DNA from 2 places in the Megamonas hypermegale genome. Region 1 is predicted to be linked to the other one. Evidence: riboswitches for the same ligand, from Rfam matches in the RefSeq annotation. Region 1 holds a riboswitch; the other holds the start of a gene.
The links. Region 1 has a riboswitch for cobalamin ahead of cbiD (cobalt-precorrin-5B (C(1))-methyltransferase CbiD). Riboswitches for the same ligand answer to the same signal wherever they lie in the genome.
Positions count from the first base shown of each region.

Region 2: another riboswitch for cobalamin. It lies ahead of CKV65_RS09805 (sirohydrochlorin cobaltochelatase); the one in region 1 lies ahead of cbiD (cobalt-precorrin-5B (C(1))-methyltransferase CbiD).

Region 1 is NZ_LT906446.1:1,629,195-1,635,482, forward strand. Features, by position in the region: gene cobM (precorrin-4 C(11)-methyltransferase) at 1-217, opposite strand, end outside; gene cbiT (precorrin-6Y C5,15-methyltransferase (decarboxylating) subunit CbiT) at 242-823, opposite strand; gene cbiE (precorrin-6y C5,15-methyltransferase (decarboxylating) subunit CbiE) at 857-1,483, opposite strand; gene cbiD (cobalt-precorrin-5B (C(1))-methyltransferase CbiD) at 1,468-2,574, opposite strand; cobalamin riboswitch at 2,694-2,863, opposite strand; gene CKV65_RS07915 (GNAT family N-acetyltransferase) at 2,913-3,503, opposite strand; gene CKV65_RS07920 (heavy metal translocating P-type ATPase) at 3,696-6,167, shown strand; gene tatA (twin-arginine translocase TatA/TatE family subunit) at 6,262-6,288, shown strand, end outside.
Region 2 is NZ_LT906446.1:2,032,673-2,038,960, forward strand. Features, by position in the region: gene CKV65_RS09790 (FecCD family ABC transporter permease) at 1-441, opposite strand, end outside; gene CKV65_RS09795 (ABC transporter substrate-binding protein) at 456-1,412, opposite strand; gene cobI (precorrin-2 C(20)-methyltransferase) at 1,434-2,141, opposite strand; gene CKV65_RS09805 (sirohydrochlorin cobaltochelatase) at 2,267-3,268, opposite strand; cobalamin riboswitch at 3,536-3,723, opposite strand; gene CKV65_RS09810 (ExbD/TolR family protein) at 3,805-4,224, opposite strand; gene CKV65_RS09815 (MotA/TolQ/ExbB proton channel family protein) at 4,224-4,844, opposite strand; gene CKV65_RS09820 (alpha/beta hydrolase) at 4,934-5,608, opposite strand; gene CKV65_RS09825 (DUF2284 domain-containing protein) at 5,734-6,288, shown strand, end outside.

The sequences.
Region 1 (6,288 bases):
TACCTTCTTGTTCAGCAGCAGTAATCGTTTCAATAACTTCACCTAAAGTCATTGAAGCGCTGTTATAAATTTCACATTCTGGTTTAGCATAATCCAATAAAGCTGGATTTACGAGTGAACCAGCGTAAATTATTACATCTGCTTCTTTTAACAATCTCTGTCCTTTAACTGTGATGAGTTCTGGGTCTCCAGGGCCTGCGCCAACAATATAAACCATAAAAAATATCCTCCCTAATTCACGTTATTTTACTTTTTTACAAGTAACAATATAAACTGGATTTTGTGCATTAAACATATCATAAGAACCAATCTTGCGCAAACGATTAACTTGCACTTGAATTGCTTCATATGTGTAATTTTCTTTTTTTGTCATGTATTCTGTAATCTGTGCTATCGTTTGAATGGTAACGGCATTTACGATAATTCTGCCACCTGTTTTTAATTTAGTATCAATTAAATCCAAAATTTCAAACATATGCTTTCCACTGCCACCGATGAACACAACATCGCAACTAGGTAAATCATCTAAACCTTTTGGTGCTTCTGTAGCAATGACTTCTACATTATTTTCTAATTTAAATTTAGCGATATTTTGATGCAATAAATTAACTGCTAAATCCTTTTTCTCTATAGCGTAAACTTTTCCCTGTGGAGCAAGTAAAGCCGCTTCAATGGATAAAGAGCCTGTGCCAGCGCCAATATCCCAAATGATATCATCTGGTCTAACCTTCGCTTTGCACATCGTCAAAATGCGAATTTCTTCTTTTGTCATCGGCACTTTATCGCGAATAAATTCTTCATCTGCTATTCCTGGTAAATTCAATAATACACCAACTTTCTTTCTATAATTTTTATATCAACCTTCTACTATCATCACGCAATGAGAAGCTATTTCCTTTGTCTGTGCTTCTTCTAAGGATAAACAAGCAATTTTTTCATCGGGATAAGACAATCTTGAACAGATATACGCTCTTGCATTTTTATCCCAACCGCGTTCTATTAAATATTCTGCAATACGCCCTGAATTAAATTTATTATCCGTGAGCATACCGATAATTCGCCCTTTAACGTATACTAAATCTTCATCTTTTGGCACTCTGCCATGAAAACTAAGTAAACTTGCTTCTTGCCATGGAAGTGCTATCTTAGCAAATGCAACTTGCATTGAACTAAGCCCCGGAATGACTTTTATCTGCTCAAGCGAAAAATTCTTTCTCAATGAACTCAGCAAAGAATAATAACCTGGGTCTCCTGACACCATCACAACTACATCATTTTGCTTTAATTCTTCACCGATAAAGTTCATAACTGCTTTGATATCAGCTTTTATAGCAAAAGTCTTTTGACCTTCTCGTGCAAAATCAGCTAAAGCCCTACTGCCACCGACTAATACTTTTGCATTTTCAATAGCTTTTAAAGCTTTTGGCACTACATATTCTCTTGCACCGGGACCAATGCCAGCTACAATTATTTTAAATTCCAACCCAATCTACCACCTATTTGTCTTGCATTATCATCCATACCTAGGATTTCACCTTTTAAAGTCACAATGACAGTGCCAACATTCAGCGCATTAAATACATGTTGTTGACTGCGCAAACTAGCTCTCTGTGCTAATAAATCATAATAACCCTTTTGCTTTAAATTATATTTTTCAATAATTGGCATAGCAGCTTCTGTCGTCTTAACTTTAAAAATTTCTTCTATACCTTCTTTATCCATGCCGAGTAAAGCAGCATATGAAGCTAATATTTCTAATCTCGCATCAGCTATTTTGCTATGTGTATAAAAAATTCCGCCAGAAACTTTTACTAATTTGCCTAAATGACCTAAAAGCAATACGGATTTTATACCTTCATCAGCGGCAAATTCCAACATATGACCGATAAAATTACTCGTTTGAATTAATGCTTTTTGTGGCAATTCTAAACTCTTTGCTATATTTTCGCCTATTTTTCCCGGAACAAATACTATATCATCAAAACCATTTGCCTTTGCTACGGAAATCTGTGGCGTCAAAGAATTTTTAAAGCCTTCTTCGGACATCGGACGCACAATACCTGTCGTTCCAATGATTGAGATGCCACCTTCAATTCCTAATATAGGATTTAAAGTTTTTTTAGCTAATTCCACACCTTTCGGTATTGAAATTGTAATATCACAGCCATAATTTTTTGGCAATAATTCGCGTACAACATTTGTCATCATCTTGCGCGGGCCTGGATTTATTGCAGGCTGTCCCGGTGCTACAGAAAGACCAGGCTGTGTCACCGTGCCAATTCCTAAACCAGCATGAAAATTTATCATTTCACCTTGCGGATTTATTACTACTTCCGTAAACACAGAAGAACCATGTGTAATATCCGGGTCATCGCCACCATCTTTGATGACTTCTGCCTTTGCACCGTGCTCAGTAAATTCTATGTTTTTAATAGGAATATGCAATAGCTCACCACTTAAAGCATATAAATCTACTTCATTTACGATATTGCCTTGTAGCGCTAAGATTGCCGCTTTAGTTCCTGCCGCAGCACATGAACCCGTTGTATAGCCACTTTTCATCTTTTTGTGCATAAAAAAATCTCCCTTAGACAGGAAGATATACTACTCCTACATCAGATTTTACCTCAATGTAAAAATATCTATCCACCTGCCCATCTCTCGTGAGTCTGAAAATCTATAAATAAATTTTCGCGGTGTTTTCCCAACAGGCAAGTCTCCTGACTTAGGTTCTTCGCTGTACTTCGCCTTCCCAAATACAATTCAGTGACATAATTGAAGCAAGCTCCCCTTACAGTGGCGGGACCGTACCGGCTTTCCGGTTTCCTTATTAAGCTAACGCACCTGTCTTTATAAAATTAACATAATAATATTATAGGCATTATCTTTTAATACTGCAACTGATTATTCAATCACCTATTTTTACTGCTATACATATCTAAAATCTCATCAATTTCACTTTTCGGCATATCAGGCAGATAAATAATTTTCCTTGCTGGAATGCAGTGCTTGTTTATCATCTTTTCCATGAAAATCATATCAAGCCATTTTCCAGCTTTATAACCGCATTTTGTAAAATGAGCTATTTTTTTATAACCCATTTTTGTATGAAACATTATGCTTTGCGGATTGGGATACGTTATGCTCGCATATAAATTAGTGATATTTTGTTTTTGCAGTATCGCTTCTAATATTTTATATAATTTTTCACCTAAATGATTGCCTTGAAATTGTTCCATTATATAGATAGAAGTTTCAAGTCCCCAATTATACGCTACTCTCTGTCTAAATGTAGACGCATATACGTAACCTGCAATTTTATCATCGACTATTGCTACGATGTACGGAAATTTACTCAATACATTTTCCATTCTCCGTCTAAATTCATCAATACTTGGTACTTCATACTCATATGTAATATCTGTATTTTTTACATATGGAGCATAAATATTTAACAAATCTTCAGCATCACTTAACTGCGCTAAGCGAAATTTTATATTCATGAATAATTCACCTCAAAAAATTTTTAGCTTTAAATATTCTAAAACGATAAAAGATTTAATTTCAACATCTATTTAAATTTAAAATTATAATTGATATTCATTATTGACATTTAATATACAATAAGATATATTTTAAGTATACCCCTATGGGTATATAAAATTAAAGATAAAATAGGGAAAAGAGGGATTACCATGACTACTTCTGACAGTTGTTCTTTACACGACAAAAATTTAAATACCCATAATCATTCCACACACGAACACCATTGTAATTGTTGTCATCATGAAGATGATAATACACATCACGAAGCAAATTTCCATGAATACCAACAAAAAATTTATAAAATAGATAATATTGATTGTGCTAACTGTGCCGCTAAAATTGAAACTAAACTCAATGAATTACCCGAAATTGAGCATGCTTCATTGACATTTCTGACTAAACAGTTAAAAATCACAGCTAAAAATCCCGATGAATTACTCGATACCATCACTAAAATAGCAAATACTATTGAACCTGGTGTTACTATTACACCATTTCAAAATAATGCTATTCCATCTGGTTATGTAGAAAAAATTTACACGATTGACAATATTGATTGCGCTAATTGTGCCGCTAAAATTGAACACAAATTAAATGAACTGCCAGAAGTTTATAACGCTACATTGACTTTTGCTACAAAGCAATTGAAAATCGTAGCTAAAAATCCCGATGAACTTTTGCCTACTATGCGCAAAATAGCCAATAGTGTAGAACCCGGCACTACTATCACTTTGCGCTCAGAAAATAAAAAATCTATTGATACACAAGATACAAATTTCTTTAATAAAAAAAATATAGCCATTGCTGAAATCATTATCGGCGCAATTTTATTTGTAATCGGTGAATTCACTGATTTAGTTCCCGACAAATTTTCACTTTATCTTTATATCATCGCATATTTAATTCTTGGCTGGAAAATAATAAAAACCGCCATAACTAATCTTTTCCGTGGCAATGTCTTTGATGAAAACTTTTTAATGAGTATCGCTACGCTCGGTGCTTTCGGCATTAAAGAATATCCAGAAGCTGTCGGCGTAATGCTTTTTTATCGCATTGGCGAATATTTTGAAGAACGCGCTACAGAAAAAAGTCGCAGTCAAATTATGGAAGCAGTTGATTTACGACCGGAAACAGTCAATTTAATAAAAGATGATAAAATCATCTCTCTTCCTGCTGAAAAAGTGCAAGTAAATGATATAATTCTCGTTCGCGCTGGTGATAGAATTCCTGTAGATGGAACAGTCATCGAAGGTGAAAGCCGCCTTGATACTTCACCTGTAACGGGCGAGCCAGTCCCTATAAAAATTTCACCAAATAGCCATGTAACTTCTGGCTGTCTAAATATATCTGGCGTCATAAAAATGCGTGTAGATAAAATTCTTTCAGAATCCATGGTTTCTCGCATTTTACAATCGGTTGAAAATGCTGCTGCTAATAAACCTAAAATCGACCGCTTCATAACTCGCTTTGCTCGCATTTACACACCAATCGTCGTCGCTATCGCTGCTATCACTGCCATCATTCCATCACTTATAACGGGCAATTGGGAATACTGGATTTATACAGCATTGACTTTTCTCGTCATCAGTTGTCCATGTGCTCTTGTATTAAGCGTGCCACTCGCATTCTTTTCTGGTATTGGCAGAGGTTCTCGCCAAGGCATATTATTCAAAGGCGGTTTAGCCATTGAAGCGCTCAAAAATATCAAGACAATCGTCATGGATAAAACAGGCACTATCACTGAAGGAAGTTTCAAAGTCAAAGAAATCAATCCTACAGAAAAACATTCCGCTAAAGAATTATTATCCTATTGTGCTAGCGCTGAAAAATTTTCCACACACCCAATCGCCACAAGTATTGTAAATGAAGCTATAAATCAACAAATCACGCTCCAAACAGCACAAGAAAATCAAGAAATCGCTGGTGAAGGTTTAGTCTGCAAAATAAATAATCAAAATATCCTCTGCGGTAATAAGCGCTTGATGAAACGCTTTAATATCGCATTGCCTGATGATATAAAAAATTCTGCTAGCACAGAAATATTCATAGCTATAAATAATGAATATGCTGGCTCTATAATCATTGGAGATACGATAAAAAAAGACGCTAAAACAACTATTCAAAAATTAAAATCTTTAGGCTTAGTAACTGCTATGTTAACGGGAGATAATGAACATACAGCTCATGCCGTAGCTAATGAAGTCGGCATTGATAAAGTTCATGCAAAACTTTTGCCAGATGGTAAATTGGAAAAACTTTCTTCGCTGCGCAGTGAATACGGCAATGTATTTTTTGTCGGTGACGGCATAAATGACGCTCCAATCTTAGCTGGTGCCGATGTTGGCGCAGCTATGGGAAGTGGCGCTGATGCCGCAATCGAAGCCGCTGATGTCGTATTCATGAATTCTAAAGTTCATTCTATCTTACAAGCTATAAATATTTCTCGTGATACGCTCAAAATAGCTTGGCAAAATGTCGTATTTGCCATAGCTGTAAAAGTATTAATCATGGTGCTAGGTCTTGCAGGATATGCTTCCATGTGGGCAGCCGTATTTGCTGATACTGGCGTTGCCATGATATGTATTTTAAACTCAATTAGAATTCTCTATAAAAAATACTAAAAATCCTTAAACTGCTGATTTTCTTATCAGCAGTTTTTTATTTTCATGATATAATTTAATTATGAAAACCATATAAACATAAAGGAGAATTAAAATGTTTGGACTCGGTATTCCTGAACTT
Region 2 (6,288 bases), 400 kb from region 1:
GGCATAGATGCAAACAGCAGCAAACATAGCACCAACAAAAGCTATTGGTGTGATTAAATATTCCATATTGGGAAATAATACGATTACTAATATACCGGTAAGCCCTGCACCGGAGGAGATACCGATAATATGTGGGTCTGCAAGCGGATTTTTCATTACCGCCTGTAAGATAGCACCAGAAATGGCTAAATTCATACCAACGAGTGCTGCTACAATTGTGCGAGGCAGGCGAATGTTCATCAATATTTGTTGATGAGAACCAACTGCACCGGTTGATACATTTTGCCATAATTCATCAAAAGGTATAGCAACTGCGCCGTTCATGATACTGCATAAAAAGCCTGTAAAAGCCAAAATGGCGAATACTGCTAGCATTAGTATTCGCCATTTATCAATTGCTATGCCCAATTTTGTATTTTCATTAATTGATTTATTTTGCATAGTCTAATCCACCATTAATTGAATTTATCCGGATAAGCCAGTTTTGCCATAGTTTCTACAGCTTCTGGATAATGAATACCAGGGCTTAACAAAAACATCTCTTGAGGTAAGAAATAAACTTTATTCGTTTGTACAGCTGGAAGTGTTTGCCAAGCTGGATTGTTCTCTACATTTTTCAGCATAGCTTCTTTAATCGTTTCCATTTTCCCCATACTTGTTACAAATATTATTTCTGGATTTTTTTCTACGAGTGTTTCTAAGCTGTATGGTGCTGCTGTAGGATTGCTTTCAAGTGGTGTTATGCCATCTGCGATATTTGTGAAGCCTAAGATTTTGGCAACAGAACCAGCAATACTATTTTCTAATTGTACTGTAACATTTTGTGATGTACTGTGTAAAATAGCGATGCGCTTATTTTCTTGCGGAATTTTCGCTTTTATAGCAGCGATTTTACTGTCCATATCATTTATGAGTTTTTGAGCTTTATCAGTATTGCCTGTAATTTGACCTAAGATATCGACTGTATGTTGAACTTGTTCGTAAGTGCGCATATCAAGTACGATTACAGGAATGTTATTATCTTCAAAAGTCGATACAAATTTGTCATTCATGCCTTTATAGGCAATTACTAAATCAGGTTGTTGTTCGATAACTTTTTCTAAATTGATATTGTAGACATTGCCGACTTCAGGTAAATCTTTATCTTCATCTGGAATGCCTGTTTTTGCAGATACTCTGGCAATAATTTTGCCGTCTACAGCATGAAGTGGTTCCAAAAATGAAGCAGACAGCGGAAGAATTCTTTCAGGTTTTTTATTTAACGTTACGACTCTGTCAGCAGCATCTGTAATAGTTAAATAACTATCAGTATTTTGTGCTGTTTGTTCATTTTGATTGCCACAGCCTGTGAATATAAAACAAATGCTAATGATGAGCAAAAGACATGCCAGAGATATTTTTATATTTCTCATAACGTCTATTAAAAGCGTTTATTAAACGCTTTTGCTCCTTCTAGTCAAGATTGTAGATAAATAATTGAGTTTTTTATCTTTTTGAGCTGGTAAATCAGTGATTACTTCTTCATCTGGTAAACCGCAACGGCTTACGAGAACAGCATTTTCAATCATATCATTATCTGTTAACGCATCTACGATTTCAGGATAATTTTTGTAGACTTTCATCATTACAACATTGTTTGATACAGCAAGTGCTTTATCGATAGTTTCTTTATCTGCTGTTGCTGGAATAACGCTGATAATATCATTTCCTTCAACGAGTGGATAACCGAGTTTACTTCCAATAGCACAAAATGCTGGAACACCTGGAATTGTTTCAATATTGATGTCTTTTTCTTTAGCTAAAAGGCGATAAACATAGATGTATGTGCTATAAAACATTGGGTCGCCTAAAGTTAAGAATACGACATTTTTACCAGCTTGCAGTAATGCAAGGATTTCTTCTTTATTTTTTTGCCAAGCATCAGTCGTTTCAAAATTAACGACCATAGGGAATACCTGGTAAACTATTTCAATATCTTTTTTTAAATATGGTTTTGCAATGCTAAGTGCTACGCTACCATCTTTTTTTTCTGTTTTTGGGGCGATTAAAACATCAGCTTTTTCAATAGCTTTAATCGCTTTCATTGTTAATAATTCTGGGTCTCCAGGTCCTACTCCAATACCATAAAAAGTTCCTGCCATAAAAAATCCTCCTGTACAAAAAGGTATGTAGCGGAAAAATCTACTACATACCTTATTTTTTTACTTGTTTTAGATACGTTATTTATTTTACACTTGCAAAATAGAACGCGTCAAGCTTAGTAATATTATTCAGCTTCAAGAGCATTCCAAGATTCATTAGCTCTATCTACAAATAATTGGCGAATATTTGCATTTTCACCTAAGCCGTGAATATATGTTGTTACATTGAAACCTTCTGCCTGTAATATTGATTTATGTGAGTCAGGTTCATCGCCTGCCATATCGTTGTTAGCATGGTCGCCTGCTACCATCATTAATGGCATTATAGTTACGTTTTTAATTTTTTGTGCTTTTAATTTAGGGATAATGTCTTCAAGATTTGGTTTACCTTCAACAGTGTAAATCATTACTTTTCCACCGTAAAGAGCATCTAAACGGTCTTGCATTACAGCGTAATAAGCATTGGCAGGGTCTGGTGTGCCATGAGCCATGATAAGCACAGCATCATCTTTGCCGAGTTTTGGCATTTGACTGCCGAGAGCTTTCATAGTGTCTTCTACGTCATCTCGTTGGTTTTCTTGTCCCATCCAATACATTAAAGGTGTACCGATTGTCATTTTCTTGAATTGATTTTTATAAATGTCATAAACGGCTGTTTTATAATTGTATTCCATGCCAGGAATTATATCCAAAGATGTAAGGGCTACGCGAGTATAACCTTCTGCTTTTAATTGAGCTAAAGCTTCTTCTGGTGTAGGAATAGTGATGCCTTCTTTGGCTTTTATGCGGTCAATGATGATATGGGAAGTAAAAGCAAGCACTACTTTTGTATCAGGGTGAGCTGCTTGAATTTGTTTTACAGTAGCTTCGATTGTTTTTGCACGTGTTTCTGGGTAAGTAGTTCCAAAGCTCATAACTAAGATAGCATCTTTGTTTGGAGCTTTTTGTAAATCCGCATCAGTTGTATTATAAGTACGAACACCTATTTGAGATGCTTGTAAAAGTGCAGGTGTAGCATCTTTTACTTCAGTATTGAGGCTGTAAGCTGCAAATGATGTGGTGCAAAAGCCTGTAAGTGCCATACAAGCCATAGATGCAATTAACATTCTTTTCCATTTTGATTTCATATTATCGTTCCTTTCTCTTTGTACAAACTAAAACTTAAAGTTGTCTATTAAAATTAATTGTGTTGTTGAGTGAGTGAGTGTTGATAGAAAGATTTTATTAATTTTAATAATGACAAACGATAAGTTTTCAAATGAGTTATCACGATAATACCTGCTTTAGTCTTTTTAGGTTAAAAGTTCAAAAAAAAAGAACCTTCTGCGCGCTAAAAGGTTCTTTGGATTGCTTAATAAAGCTTCAAATCTCCTACCTATCTCTCGCAGGTCATAACGGTGATTGACAAACAGGCAGTTCTTCTGACTCAAGTTCATAGCGTCTTCAAGCCTTCCCAGGATATAAAAAATATCCCAGTGACGTAATTTTGAAGTTGCTCCCTTCTACAGCGGCGGGACCGTAGCAGCTTATACTGCTTTCTCTATTAAGTCCAATAATGGACACCTGTTCCACTCAATATTAAATTATAAATTAAACTAATTGTATAATTAATTTAATCTCTTTTTTTACAATACCATTGTTATTCATATTTTGTCAAGGTATTTTACTGTTGGGAAACGTTTATGGTATCAGTGGCAAGTCCAAATTTTGTAATTCCTGCTCCTTTTAATTTATCTAAAAGTGCCATTATTTTTCCATAATCAATACTTTCATCAGCGCGAATGACAACTGCAAAATCAGGATTTTGACTGTATTGTACCTTGGCATTTTGAATTAGAGTTTCTTCATCAATGGGTTTATCTTCTAAGTACAAAGAGCCATCAGCTTTCATGGTAACGAGATAATTGACATTTGTCTGTGTTTGGGCATTAGCCACCTTAGGCATATTTACAGGGATTGTTTTTAAATCCACCATATATAAAGTGCTGAGCATGAAAAATACGAGTAAGAAGAACATGATATCAATCATTGGGATAATCATGACTTCTGGTTTGCGGAAAGAACGTCTGTTGCGAAGGCGCATTATTTATCACCTCTATTAATTAACCCTTCAATTAGTGAGAAGGCTTGTTCCATATCAGTTACAATATGGTCAATGCGCTGTACGAAATAAGAGTGAATGGCTAGTGAAATGATAGCAACACAAAGACCTGTAGCTGTAGCTATCAAAGCTTCACCGACGCCACCTGTAATGGCAATAGCTTGACCTTCTTGGAGATTGAAGATACTAAAAGCAGAAATCATGCCGACAATAGTACCTAGTAAGCCAAGCAGTGGAGCCATAGTTACAATTACATTTAAATAATACAGGCGAGCTCTAAATTTAGATAAGCTGATACCTGATTGAACTTCAAGCATTAACATGATGTTGATATTCTTGTTGTGCATTTTGTTAAAGGCAAAGCTTAATAAAGCAGCTAAATCTCCTTTAGTATTGTTTGCTAAATTTTTGGCTTCATCAATTTTGTCATTTACCATTAAACGGTAGAATTTATCGGCAAATTTTCTACCAGAGTCCGCTTTAGAAAAATAAAATAATCTCTCTACACCAACGGTAATTATAAAAATAGAACATAATAGCAGAATGTACATGACAAATCCGCCTTTATGAAAATATTCTACGCCTTGCATTAATAAATCCATAAAAAATCCTCCTGTTGTAAAACATCTAAAATAACTCATAAAAATGATAGTATTATAAATGAACATTGTCAATTAAACATTTTTATAAGCTATTTATTCAAGAGCCATTTAATTGCCATAGCTGTTCTTTGCGCAGAATTATGGTAATGGTTTCCATGATTTAATTGAAATACGGTATTAATTTTTTTAGCATGATAAAATTGTTCGATTTCTTTAGTATTTAATTCAACTTTCTTTAAAAATTGATTGCGTGATTTAGCTTCTTTATCACCTAAGGAAAAATATAAATATTTAGGAATTGTTTTCATTTCATGAGAAAAAATAAATTCTTTAAAATTAGGGAACCATAAAGAGCCAGAAACACTAGCACATCTTGAAAACAAATCTGTTTTATAAAGTGAGTAAATGGCAAATAAACCACTTAGTGAATAGCCTATGATACCTCGCCAAGCGATTGATTTTGATAGATTTTTTTCAACAGCAGGAATTATTTTTTGCGTTAAAAATGTTAAATATTCATCTGCCCCACCTGTATAAGAGTCGCCATTTTTGAAAATAGGCGGTGTATTCCATGGAACCATATCATAATTCCAGTTAAGATTACTGATGGATACGAGTGTAAAATCCTCATGATATGTATCTTTTATTAATTTATATATTGTGTTACTTTCATCAATATAGTTGTTTAAATAAATGATGGGTTTATTTTCTGTGTTACTTTCATAAATTAAAATTTTTTTGTTGTTTATAGTAAAATCTTTCATCTTATTCACCTGCTATCTATGATGTTTTAATTTGATTGTATATCAAAAAGAAAACTGAAAAAAGCTGAAAAACATGATATTATGTAGTAAATTTGAGAAATCAAAGAGATAAGGAAGTGCTTTAAATGATAACAACAAAAATAACAGTGGCACATAGTGATGTTGCATCGTTTTTATCAAAGTTTCAGAATGTTCCACGATTTTTGGCGTACTGCAAACAATGTCAAAATTACAATGCTAAATGGTCATGTCCAGAACTTACGATAAATCCTAAAACGTATTTAAATGATTATAGTGAGATTTATCTAATCGGTTTAAAAATAATTTACGATGAAGAAACAAAAAAAGAAATAAATACAAAAGAAAAAATAATTGATTTTACAACTAAATTATTGCGTAAAATGAAAAATCAATTATCAGATTGCTTATTGGAAGTAGAAAAAGAAATTCCAAATTCAGTATCATTTTCTTCAGGCGGTTGTGCGTGGTGTTGTAAATGTACAAGACCTAGTGGAAATCCATGTAGAAAACCAGAAAAAATGCGCTATTCGTTAGACTCTTTTGGTATAGATTTAAGTAGAGTTACAGAAGAATTTTTAAATATAAAGCTTTTATGGGGCCTAGATGAATTGCCAGATTATCATACATTAATTCATGCTATAGTTGTTAAAAAAGATACT